3 regions of the Streptomyces sp. NPDC003011 genome follow, and region 1 is predicted to be linked to each of the others. Evidence: riboswitches for the same ligand, from Rfam matches in the RefSeq annotation. Region 1 holds a riboswitch; each other region holds the start of a gene.
What was found. A riboswitch is a leader RNA that binds a small molecule or an ion and turns the genes downstream of it on or off. The one in region 1 is predicted to bind cyclic di-AMP.
Positions count from the first base shown of each region.

Region 2: it holds a riboswitch for cyclic di-AMP, as region 1 does, so the genes downstream of both, ACWD0J_RS20540 (M23 family metallopeptidase) here and ACWD0J_RS04675 (transglycosylase family protein) in region 1, are expected to answer to the same signal.
Region 3: it holds a riboswitch for cyclic di-AMP, as region 1 does, so the genes downstream of both, ACWD0J_RS38235 (M23 family metallopeptidase) here and ACWD0J_RS04675 (transglycosylase family protein) in region 1, are expected to answer to the same signal.

Region 1 covers NZ_JBSFTY010000006.1:44,157-47,422, reverse strand. Annotated here, with positions in the region: gene ACWD0J_RS04685 (cytochrome P450 family protein) at 1-170, shown strand, start outside; gene ACWD0J_RS04680 (transglycosylase family protein) at 321-1,352, shown strand; cyclic di-AMP (ydaO/yuaA leader) riboswitch at 1,547-1,715, shown strand; gene ACWD0J_RS04675 (transglycosylase family protein) at 1,719-2,441, shown strand; gene eno (phosphopyruvate hydratase) at 2,776-3,266, shown strand, end outside.
Region 2 covers NZ_JBSFTY010000038.1:45,853-49,118, forward strand. Annotated here, with positions in the region: gene ACWD0J_RS20535 (M16 family metallopeptidase) at 1-1,077, shown strand, start outside; cyclic di-AMP (ydaO/yuaA leader) riboswitch at 1,280-1,447, shown strand; gene ACWD0J_RS20540 (M23 family metallopeptidase) at 1,460-2,224, shown strand; gene ACWD0J_RS20545 (GntR family transcriptional regulator) at 2,483-3,178, shown strand.
Region 3 covers NZ_JBSFTY010000125.1:9,229-12,494, reverse strand. Annotated here, with positions in the region: gene ACWD0J_RS38250 (alginate lyase family protein) at 1-242, shown strand, start outside; tRNA gene ACWD0J_RS38245 (tRNA-Met) at 307-380, shown strand; gene ACWD0J_RS38240 (PP2C family protein-serine/threonine phosphatase) at 557-1,687, shown strand; cyclic di-AMP (ydaO/yuaA leader) riboswitch at 1,921-2,077, shown strand; gene ACWD0J_RS38235 (M23 family metallopeptidase) at 2,089-3,126, shown strand.

The DNA of each region.
Region 1 (3,266 bases):
CCCGCCTGGAGGGCCAGACCGCCCTCGGCACGCTCCTCACCCGGCTCCCGGACCTGCGACTCGCGGTGGACCCAACGGACCTGAGGTGGCGCGGGGGGCTCATCATGCGCGGACTGCGCACGCTGCCCGTCGAGTTCACGCCCCGTGGCCGGACGCCTTCACGCAGGTAAAGGTGACACGCCCTCAACTCTGTGATCTTCACGTGATCTGCGCGGCATTAACTTGTGACAAGTGATCGTGTGCCTATACGTTCACGGATCAGCGCGGCGCCGAGCACCACGCGCCGCGCCGGTCACCGTTGTCTTGTGAAAGGTCTCCGCATGCTCTCCGGGAACGGCCGTCATCGTCGCCCCCGCCAGGCTCCGGCTCTTCTCGTCGCGGCCGGAGTGACCGGCTCCGCCATCGCGATCCCGCTGCTCGGTGCCACCGGCGCCAGCGCGGCGACCGGCACCACCTGGGACCAGGTCGCCAACTGCGAGACCGACGGTTCCTGGAGCGCGGACAGCGGCGACGGGCACTACGGCGGACTGCACATCGCCCAGGAGGACTGGGAGCAGTACGGCGGCCTCGACTACGCCTCGCGCGCCGACCAGGCCAGCCGCTCCCAGCAGATCGCCGTGGCGGAGAAGATCCTCGCCGACCAGGGCGTCGGCTACTGGTCCACCTGCGGGCTGCTCAACGGGCTCAGCAAGGACTCCCGGGCGGCCGACGTCGACACGGGTGTGGCGGGCGACGCGACGCCGGACACGTCGAGCGGGACGGGCGGCTCGGCCTCCTCCGGCCTGTCCGACCCCGCGGATCCGTCGACGGGTTCCTCCGCGGACGCGGAGTCGGACACGGCGTCGCCGTCCGCGTCGGCCTCGTCGCCCACGGATTCGCCGGATTCGCCGGATTCATCGGGCTCTTCGGGCTCTTCGGGCTCTTCGGGCACCGGGGACAACCTGGCCAACTCCGACACATCCGTTGATCCCGGCGCGGGTTCCCGTGACTCCCAGGATTCCGGCGACTCCTCCACCGGCACGGAGAATCAGGACGACTCGGACAACTCCTGGCAAGTGGGCGGTTCTTCGAGCCTCGTCGACACCGGCGCCCTCAGCGGCGGCAAGCACCGCGGCGGCAGCGCCGATGAGAACGCGACCCTCGCCGCCGCCGACACGGCCACCTCCGGCGGCCGTCACGCCGCCCGGGGCGACTCCTACACCGTCCTTCCCGGAGACACGCTCGCGTCCATCGCCGACTCCCTTGGGCTCGACGGCGGATGGCGTGCGCTCTACGAGGAGAACAAGCAGGCGATCGGTGGTGACCCGAGCCGTATCGTGCCCGGTCAGACCCTTGGACTTGGTGTCGAATAGGGCGAAAACCAACGGGAGTTCACGTCACGCTTCGCACTGAATGTCCGGTTTGGCGAAAGTGTGGGATGAGTCTCAGAAGCCCTGATCGTCTTTGAAATTCCGTGGATCGCGTGTCTACCGTCGGGACCGCTCGCCAACACGAGCCCCGGCTGCCGCAACGCCGAATCCTGCCAGCGGCCGTCCGGGAACAGTCGTCGCGTCAAGCGCCGTAGGCAGGAGCGGGGGACCCAAGGTAAGCGCCGGGGCCAGCACTTGAGGCTGGAACCGGCTTGGGGTGAAGCCGCACCTCGTGAGAGGCGCGGCCGGGCAACTCAACCGGCCCGAACCCGACAGCTCACCTCGCAGGCGTCGGTGAGGGGATCCACCATGCTGTTTTCCGCCAAGGGCAAGCACCGTCGCCCGTCCAAGGCCACCCGTGCCATCGCCATCGCCGGTGTCACCGGTGCCGCCGTCGCCGCCCCGCTGATGGCGGCCGGCAGCGCCTCCGCCGCCACCGCCTCCGAGTGGGACACCGTCGCCCAGTGCGAGTCCGGCGGCAACTGGTCCATCAACACCGGCAACGGCTACTACGGCGGCCTGCAGTTCTCGGCCTCCACCTGGGCCGCGTACGGCGGCACGCAGTACGCCGCGCAGGCCAACCAGGCCTCCAAGGCGCAGCAGATCGCCGTCGCCGAGAAGGTCCTGGCGGGCCAGGGCAAGGGTGCCTGGCCGGTCTGCGGCGTGAGCCTGTCCGGTGCCGCCTACAACGGAGCCGGTGCCGAGTCCTCGTCGAGCGGCTCCAGCAGCTCCTCGCAGAGCCAGAGCCAGAGCCAGGGCCAGAGCACCGACACCAGCAGCCGCTCGACCAGCGAGCAGCCGGCCTCCCGCTCCGCCGAGCGTCCGGCCACCAAGAAGACCGTCACCACCCCGACCGGCAAGAAGGTCAAGAAGGGCGACGGCGAGTACAAGGTCGTCTCCGGCGACACCCTCAGCTCCATCGCCGACAAGCAGGGCGTCAAGGGCGGCTGGGCGAAGCTGTTCGAGCTGAACAAGGACATCGTCGAGGACGCCAACCTCATCTACCCGGGTCAGCAGCTGCACCTGAAGTAGTACGCGGCGCCCAGCTGAACCACAGCGACCCCACATCCGGGTCCTTCATGATGAAGGCCTCGTGAGGGTCCCCCCGTCCCCACGGGCTCCCCGCTCCGGTGCGTGTTCCCCCGTACGCACCGGAGCGGGGCTTTTTTGTGCCCCTCTTCGTGCCCCTCTTTGCGCCCCCTGTGTGTTCCGCTCTCCGCTCCGCTCTTTGTTCCGTTCGGAAACAATTTACTCTCGGTTCTGCCCAAGGGGTGGGCGACCGGCTGGCCGATCCCCCCGGGCCGGTTAGGCTCGGTCTCGCAGGACCCACCGTGGTCCTGCTGCCCACGTCACATCCAAGAAGGAGATGCTCGTGCCGTCCATCGACGTCGTCGTAGCCCGGGAAATCCTGGACTCCCGAGGCAACCCCACGGTCGAGGTCGAGGTCGGCCTCGACGACGGCAGCACCGGTCGTGCCGCCGTCCCGTCCGGCGCCTCCACGGGCGCATTCGAGGCCATCGAGCTCCGCGACGGCGACCCGAACCGCTACCAGGGCAAGGGTGTCGAGAAGGCCGTCCTGGCCGTCATCGAGCAGATCGGCCCGGAGCTGGTCGGCTACGACGCCACCGAGCAGCGGCTGATCGACCAGGCGATGTTCGACCTGGACGCCACCGACAACAAGGGCTCCCTCGGCGCCAACGCCATCCTCGGCGTCTCCCTCGCCGTGGCCCACGCCGCCTCCGAGGCCAGCGACCTCCCGCTCTTCCGCTACCTGGGCGGCCCGAACGCGCACCTGCTGCCGGTGCCGATGATGAACATCCTGAACGGCGGCTCGCACGCCGACTCCAACGTGGACAT
Region 2 (3,266 bases), on a different contig from region 1:
CACCCCGGCGTACGGCTCTCCCTCGAAGTCCCCGTCTCCCGCCTGGCCAAGGCCCTGGGCCTGCTCGCCGACGCCCTCAGGGCGCCCGCGTTCACGGACGGCGAGATCGAGCGGCTGGTCCGCAACCGCCTCGACGAGATCCCGCACGAGCTGGCCAACCCCTCCCGCCGTGCCGCCAAGGAGCTCTCCAGGGAGCTGTTCCCGTCGACCTCGCGTATGTCGCGCCCGCGCCAGGGCAGCGAGGAGACGGTCACGGCCATCGACTCCGCGGCCGTACGCGCCTTCTACGAGAAGCACGTCCGACCGGCCACCACCACCGCCGTGGTCGTCGGCGACCTCACCGGTCTCGACCTCGACGCGCTGCTCGGTGACACGCTCGGCGCCTGGACCGGTTCCCCGGCCCAGCCGCGTCCGGTGCCGCCGGTGACCGCCGACGACACCGGCCGGGTCGTCATCGTGGACCGTCCGGGCGCCGTCCAGACGCAGCTGCTGATCGGCCGCGTCGGCCCGGACCGGCACGCGCGCGTGTGGCCCGCGCAGGTGCTCGGCACCTACTGCCTGGGCGGCACCCTCACCTCCCGGCTGGACCGCGTCCTGCGTGAGGAGAAGGGCTACACCTACGGCGTGCGGGCGTTCGGGCAGGTCCTGCGCTCGGCTCCGGACGGCTCGGGTGCCGCGATGCTCGCCATCAGCGGTTCCGTGGACACCCCGAACACCGGTCCGGCCCTCCAGGACCTGTGGACCGTGCTGCGCACGCTCGCCGCGCAGGGCCTGACCGACGCCGAGCGCGACGTCGCCGTCCAGAACCTCGTGGGGGTGGCGCCGCTGAAGTACGAGACCGCGGCGGCCGTCGCCGGCACGCTGGCCGATCAGGTCGAGCAGCACCTGCCGGACGACTTCCAGGCGACGCTGTACCAGCAGCTCGCCGCGACCGGCACCGTGGAGGCCACCGCGGCGGTCGTGAGCGCGTTCCCGGTGGACCGCCTGGTGACCGTCCTCGTCGGCGACGCCGCGCAGATCAAGGAGCCCGTCCAGGCCCTCGGCATCGGCGAAGTCAGCGTCGTCTCAGCCGAGTAGCCGCAGCCGTGCCCACAGGCCCCGGTGACAGGAGTGCCACCGGGGCCCCTTGATGTCCGACGGATGTCCGAATTGAGGGAAAGGTTGCCTGTCTGCCCTGTGGCATGCGCTACAAAAGCCGTGATCCGTTTGGGGATTGAAAGTCGGCACGTTTAGCGTCATCCCGGCTGTTCGTCAGGCAGTGCGCCGCGTCCGCGGCACCGGACAGTCATCGCCGAGTCCCCGCATGGCGCGAGCCAGGGGAGCCGGGGACCCACACCAGAAGTCCCTGGGGTGAATCGGACGCCCGCGCGCACCGCGAGGGGGCCCGTAGGAGACCTTCCTGCTCCGAACCCGTCAGCTAACCCGGTAGGCGAGAGGGAAGGAAAGGACCAGCCACTCCATGGCGTTCATGTGCGCCGCCGGTAAGCACCGTCGTCCCAGCCGGATGAAGCGCAGCACCGCCCGTGCGGCCGGCGTCGCGGCTCTGGCCACCACCGGTGTCATCGGCTCCCTGGCCGCCCCCGCGCTCGCCGCCGAGCCCGCGGCCGAGCAGACCGGTCTCACCCCCGTCATCACCATCGGCGACGCGATCGCGGACCAGATCGACGCCCAGGCCGCCGCCCAGAAGCAGGCCGCCGACGAGGCCGAAGCCCAGCGGAAGGCCGAGGAGGCCGCCCGCAAGAAGGCGGCCGCGGACGCCAAGAAGGCCCGCGAGGCCGAGGAGCGTGCCGCCCGCGAGGAGGAGCGCAGGCGTCTCAACGCCTACGTCGCCCCGATCTCCGGTTCGTACATCTCGACCAGCTACAAGTCCGGTGGCTCCCTGTGGTCCTCCGGCAGCCACACCGGTGTCGACTTCCATGCCTCGACCGGCACGTCCGTCCACGCGGTCGGCTCCGGCACCGTCGTCGAGGCCGGCTGGGGCGGGGCGTACGGCAACCAGATCGTGATCAGGATGAACGACGGCACGTACACCCAGTACGGCCATCTGTCGTCCATCGGCGTCTCGGTGGGCCAGTCGGTCACCCCGGGACAGCAGATAGGCCTCTCCGGCGCGACCGGCAACGTCACCGGCCCGCACCTGCACTTCGAGGCCCGGACGACCGCCGAGTACGGCTCGGACATCGATCCCGCCGCCTACCTGCGCTCCCACGGCGTGAACCTCTGACCTCGCACGCCGTGAGCGTCTGACGCTGCCACGGAGTGAACGTCCGACGCCCGCACGGCGGGCGCGTCCCGCGACGGACGGCAGGACATCCCGAAGCCCCGGCTCCCCGAGCCGGGGCTTCGGCCTTTCGGATGCCCGTCTGTCCAAAAAATATCCATGGATTCCGACCCGCCATCGGAAATTCCGGCTCATTGCAATAGAGTCACTGAACACACGTCAATCGTCGACGTTTCACGGGGATTAAGGCGGAGGTCGGTCATGCGTATTCCGGCGCACTCGGTATGCACCGCGATCCGGGACGACATCGTCGCGGGTGTCTACGAGCGCGGGGGCCGGCTCACCGAGGAACTGCTCGCGCGGCGCTACGGCGTCTCGCGCGTCCCCGTCCGCGAGGCCCTGCGCACGCTGGAGGCGGAGGGCTTCGTGGTGACCCGGCGGCACGCGGGCGCGTGCGTCGCGGAACCCACCGAGCAGGAGGGCGCCGACCTCCTGGAGATGCGCATGCTGCTGGAGCCGCTCGGCGCCTCCCGGGCCGCCCAGCGGCGCACGGAGGCCCACCTCAAGGTGTTGCGCGGACTGGTCCGGCTGGGCCAGGAGCGGGCCAGGCGGGGCAACAGCGAGGATCTGCGCTCCCTGGGCGGCTGGTTCCACGAGACGCTCGCCCAGGCCTCCGGAAGCCCCGCGATGACCTCGATGCTGACCCAGCTGCGCCACAAGATCGCCTGGATGTACGCGGTGGCGGCGCCCGCCGACCCGGTGGAGTCCTGGGCGGAGCACGGCGCGATCGTGGACGCGGTGGCGCGCGGCGACAGCGAGCGCGCGCGGACGGTCACGGCGCTGCACACCGAGCGCGCCACGGCCGCGCACCGGCTGCGCTTTCCGTCCCAGGCGGATCGCCCGGACCGTGTGAGGAACTCGCAACATCCCGTAAACATGACGGGCCTGCGGCATTAACACGAGCGCCGTATACAAAGAGGCGTAATTCCCGGGGGATTATTTCCGCTGCCCGGGAACAGGAAATGCGAAGGGCCCGCCCGATAAT
Region 3 (3,266 bases), on a different contig from region 1:
CCGCGCTCTCCTTCCACTCCCGCCACCAGGCGGGGGAGTCCGCCCCGGCGTGGCTGTGCGGCGGCACGGTGGAGCGGAACCTGGGGCCCGACCTGGAGGTCGCCCTCAACCACCTGGAGGACCGGCTGGAGATTCCCGTCCCGGCCGCGCGCAAGCTCGCCGAGGAGACCCGGCCGGCCGGCACCGACGACCTGTTCGTCGCCTGGGAGACCCTCACGCACGCGGGCAACCCGGCCACCTGAGACGGGGCCGCGGGAACCGATGCGACATCTGTCCTGCGTATGGCGTACACTGAAGTCACAACGACGCGGGGTGGAGCAGCTCGGTAGCTCGCTGGGCTCATAACCCAGAGGTCGCAGGTTCAAATCCTGTCCCCGCTACTGAAGGCCGAGGGCCGGAATCCGAAAGGGTTCCGGCCCTCGGTGCGTGGGGGGTGCTCTCCCGTCATCCGGTCGTCATCCGGTCGGCCCTCACCGCTCGCCCGCCGCCCCCGCCGAGGGAACTCTGGACGGGCGGGACGGTGACCGGAGCGGACGTACGCGGTGGGAGACGAGCGGTGCGGCCTGGGAACGTGGCGGGGGAAGGGCCGTACGCCGGAGCCGGCGCGCGTGAGGGGCGGCGGCTGTCGAAGCTGCGGGTGCTGCTTCAGGTCCTCCCCGCCCTGCTGATCGTCGGCGGCGTCCTCTACGACCTCCTCACCCCCCGGCGTTTCACCGCGATCCCCTTCTTCACGGCCGCCCCGCTCGTCGCCGCGCCGGTCTACTCGCTGTGCGGCACCGCCGTCATCGGGGGCGTGGCCCTGATCGCCGCGTACGCGGTCCACGCCAGGTCCGGCTTCGGCCTGGACGCGGACACCGTCACCGAGGTGGTGACGGTCGCCACCGTCGCCGTCCTGGCCGCCGTCATCAACCGGGTCGTCCGCCGGGGCGACCAGCGGCTCGCCTCCGCCCGCGAGATCGCCGAGGCGGCCCAGCGCGCGGTGCTGCCGGAGCCCGCCGCGCGGATCGGCGGTTTCGACATCGCCGCCCGGTACGAGGCGGCCCAGGCGGACGCCTCCATCGGGGGTGACCTGTATGCCGTACAGGACAGTCCGCACGGTGTCCGGCTGGTCGTCGGGGACGTCCGCGGCAAGGGGATGGGCGCGGTGGCGGCCGTCGCCATCGTGATCGGGGCCTTCCGGGAGGCCGCCGAGCAGGAGGCGACGCTGGAGGCGGTCGCCGGACGGCTGGAGCGGGCGCTGACGCGGGAGGCCGCGCGGCGGGACGGCGTCGAGGCCGTCGAGGGGTTCACGACGGTCGTGCTCGCCGAACTCCCGCACGGGGAGGGGGTGGTGCGGATCCTCAACCGCGGGCATCCGCCGCCGCTGCTGCTGTACGCCGACGGCGGTGTACGGCCGTTGCCGGCCCGCGAGCCCGCGCTGCCGCTCGGCATGAGCGAGCTGGGCAGCCGGCCCGACCGGGCCGAGGAGGCGGTCCTCCCGAGGGGAGCCACCCTGCTCGTGCACACCGACGGGCTGTCCGAGGCGCGGGACGAGCACGGTGTGTTCTACGACCCGCAGGAGCGGCTCGCCGGGCGGGTCTTCCGTGACCCGGGCGCGCTCCTGCGCACCCTCGCCGAGGAGGCGCGCCGGCACTCCGGGGGCGGCATGACGGACGACATGGCGCTGCTCGCCGTACGGCGGCCGTGACCGTTGTCACCACGGGTGACCAGGTGAGTGCCCTGCGCTGAAGAACTGACGCCTCGTCAGTACTCGTGTGATGTGCGAGGCATGGCCAACTCGCCCGTTTTTCGCCGATCGTGGGGTGTTGGTCCAGCGGATCATCGTTAATGATCAAGCGGAACAGCTTGGAATAGAGGCCCCGCGTCTATTAACGTTCGATAACGCAGCGCGGTCGTCCCAGCCGTCACAAGAGACGGCTCCGTGCGCACGCGCCGAATCCCGCGAGGGAACCGGGGAACCACTACTTGGGGTGAATCACGCGTAGACCGCCGTGTCCGCACGGCTGGTATACGCGCGTAGGAGACCTTCCTGCTCCGAACCCGTCAGCTAACCCGGTAGGCGAGAAGGAAGGAAAGGAGCACGCCCACGTGGCGTCCAACCGGCCTGCCCCAGAAGCCCCGTTCGTGCCGAGCCAGCGCGACAGCGAGACCTTCGGCTACGGCGAGTACCGCACCGACGAGGGCCCCTGGACGGAGTGGAACCCCACCGAGGAGTCCATCCGTCCGGTACGCGGCCGGCACCGTGTCGCCAAGCAGCGCGGCGGACTCGCCCGCAGCTCCACCGTTCTCGGCGTCGGTGTCATAGCCGCCGTCGGCGCGGGCGGCATGGCCAGCGCCAACACCGGCAAGCCGCCGGTGTCCATCTCGCTGCCCGACCTGCCCTCCGTGGGTTCCCTCATCTCGGACGACGACACCTCCGAGACCGCGGAGAACACCGCGACCGCGCTCAGCACCGTCGGCACGGCCTCCGTGGAGGCCGCGCAGGGCACCGAGAACGCCGGCGAGGTGCTGCGCTCCCGGATCCTCGCCCAGGCCGAGCAGCAGCAGGACCAGATCGAGAGCAAGGCCGTCGCCGACGCGGTGGCCGCCGCCGAGAAGCAGGCCGCCGAGGCCGTCGCCAAGGCGGAGAAGGAGGCCGAGGCCAAGGCCGCCGCCGCGAAGCAGCAGGCGAAGGAGGAGGCCGAGAAGAAGGCTGAGGCCGAGCGTCTCGCCGCGCTGGCCAAGCAGTACGCGCTGCCGACCTCGTCGTACACGATCACCTCCACCTACGGCCAGGCCGGCTCCCTGTGGTCCTCCGGCTACCACACCGGCCTCGACTTCGCCGCGCCGACGGGCACCCTCATCAAGGCGGTCCACACCGGCACGATCACGCAGGCCGGCTGGGACGGGTCGTACGGCTACAAGACCGTCCTCACGCTCGACGACGGCACGGAGATCTGGTACGCCCACCAGTCGTCGATCAACGTCAGCGTCGGTCAGAAGGTCAACACCGGGGACGTCATCGGCCGCGTGGGCGCGACGGGCAACGTGACCGGCGCGCACCTCCACCTGGAGGTCCACGCGGGCGGATCGGCCGGCGGCCTCGACCCGATGGCGTGGCTGCGGAGCAAGGGGCTCAACCCCTGAGGCCCGCGGGCCACTCGGCCGCACGGATGTGACGAGCGCGGGGGCCTTCCGCACAATGAGGGCCTCCGCCGCGGGCGTTGCCGTGCGGCACGACCGCGCACGCCTCGCCACGGCGTCCCGCCCCGGCCACGTCGGCCTCC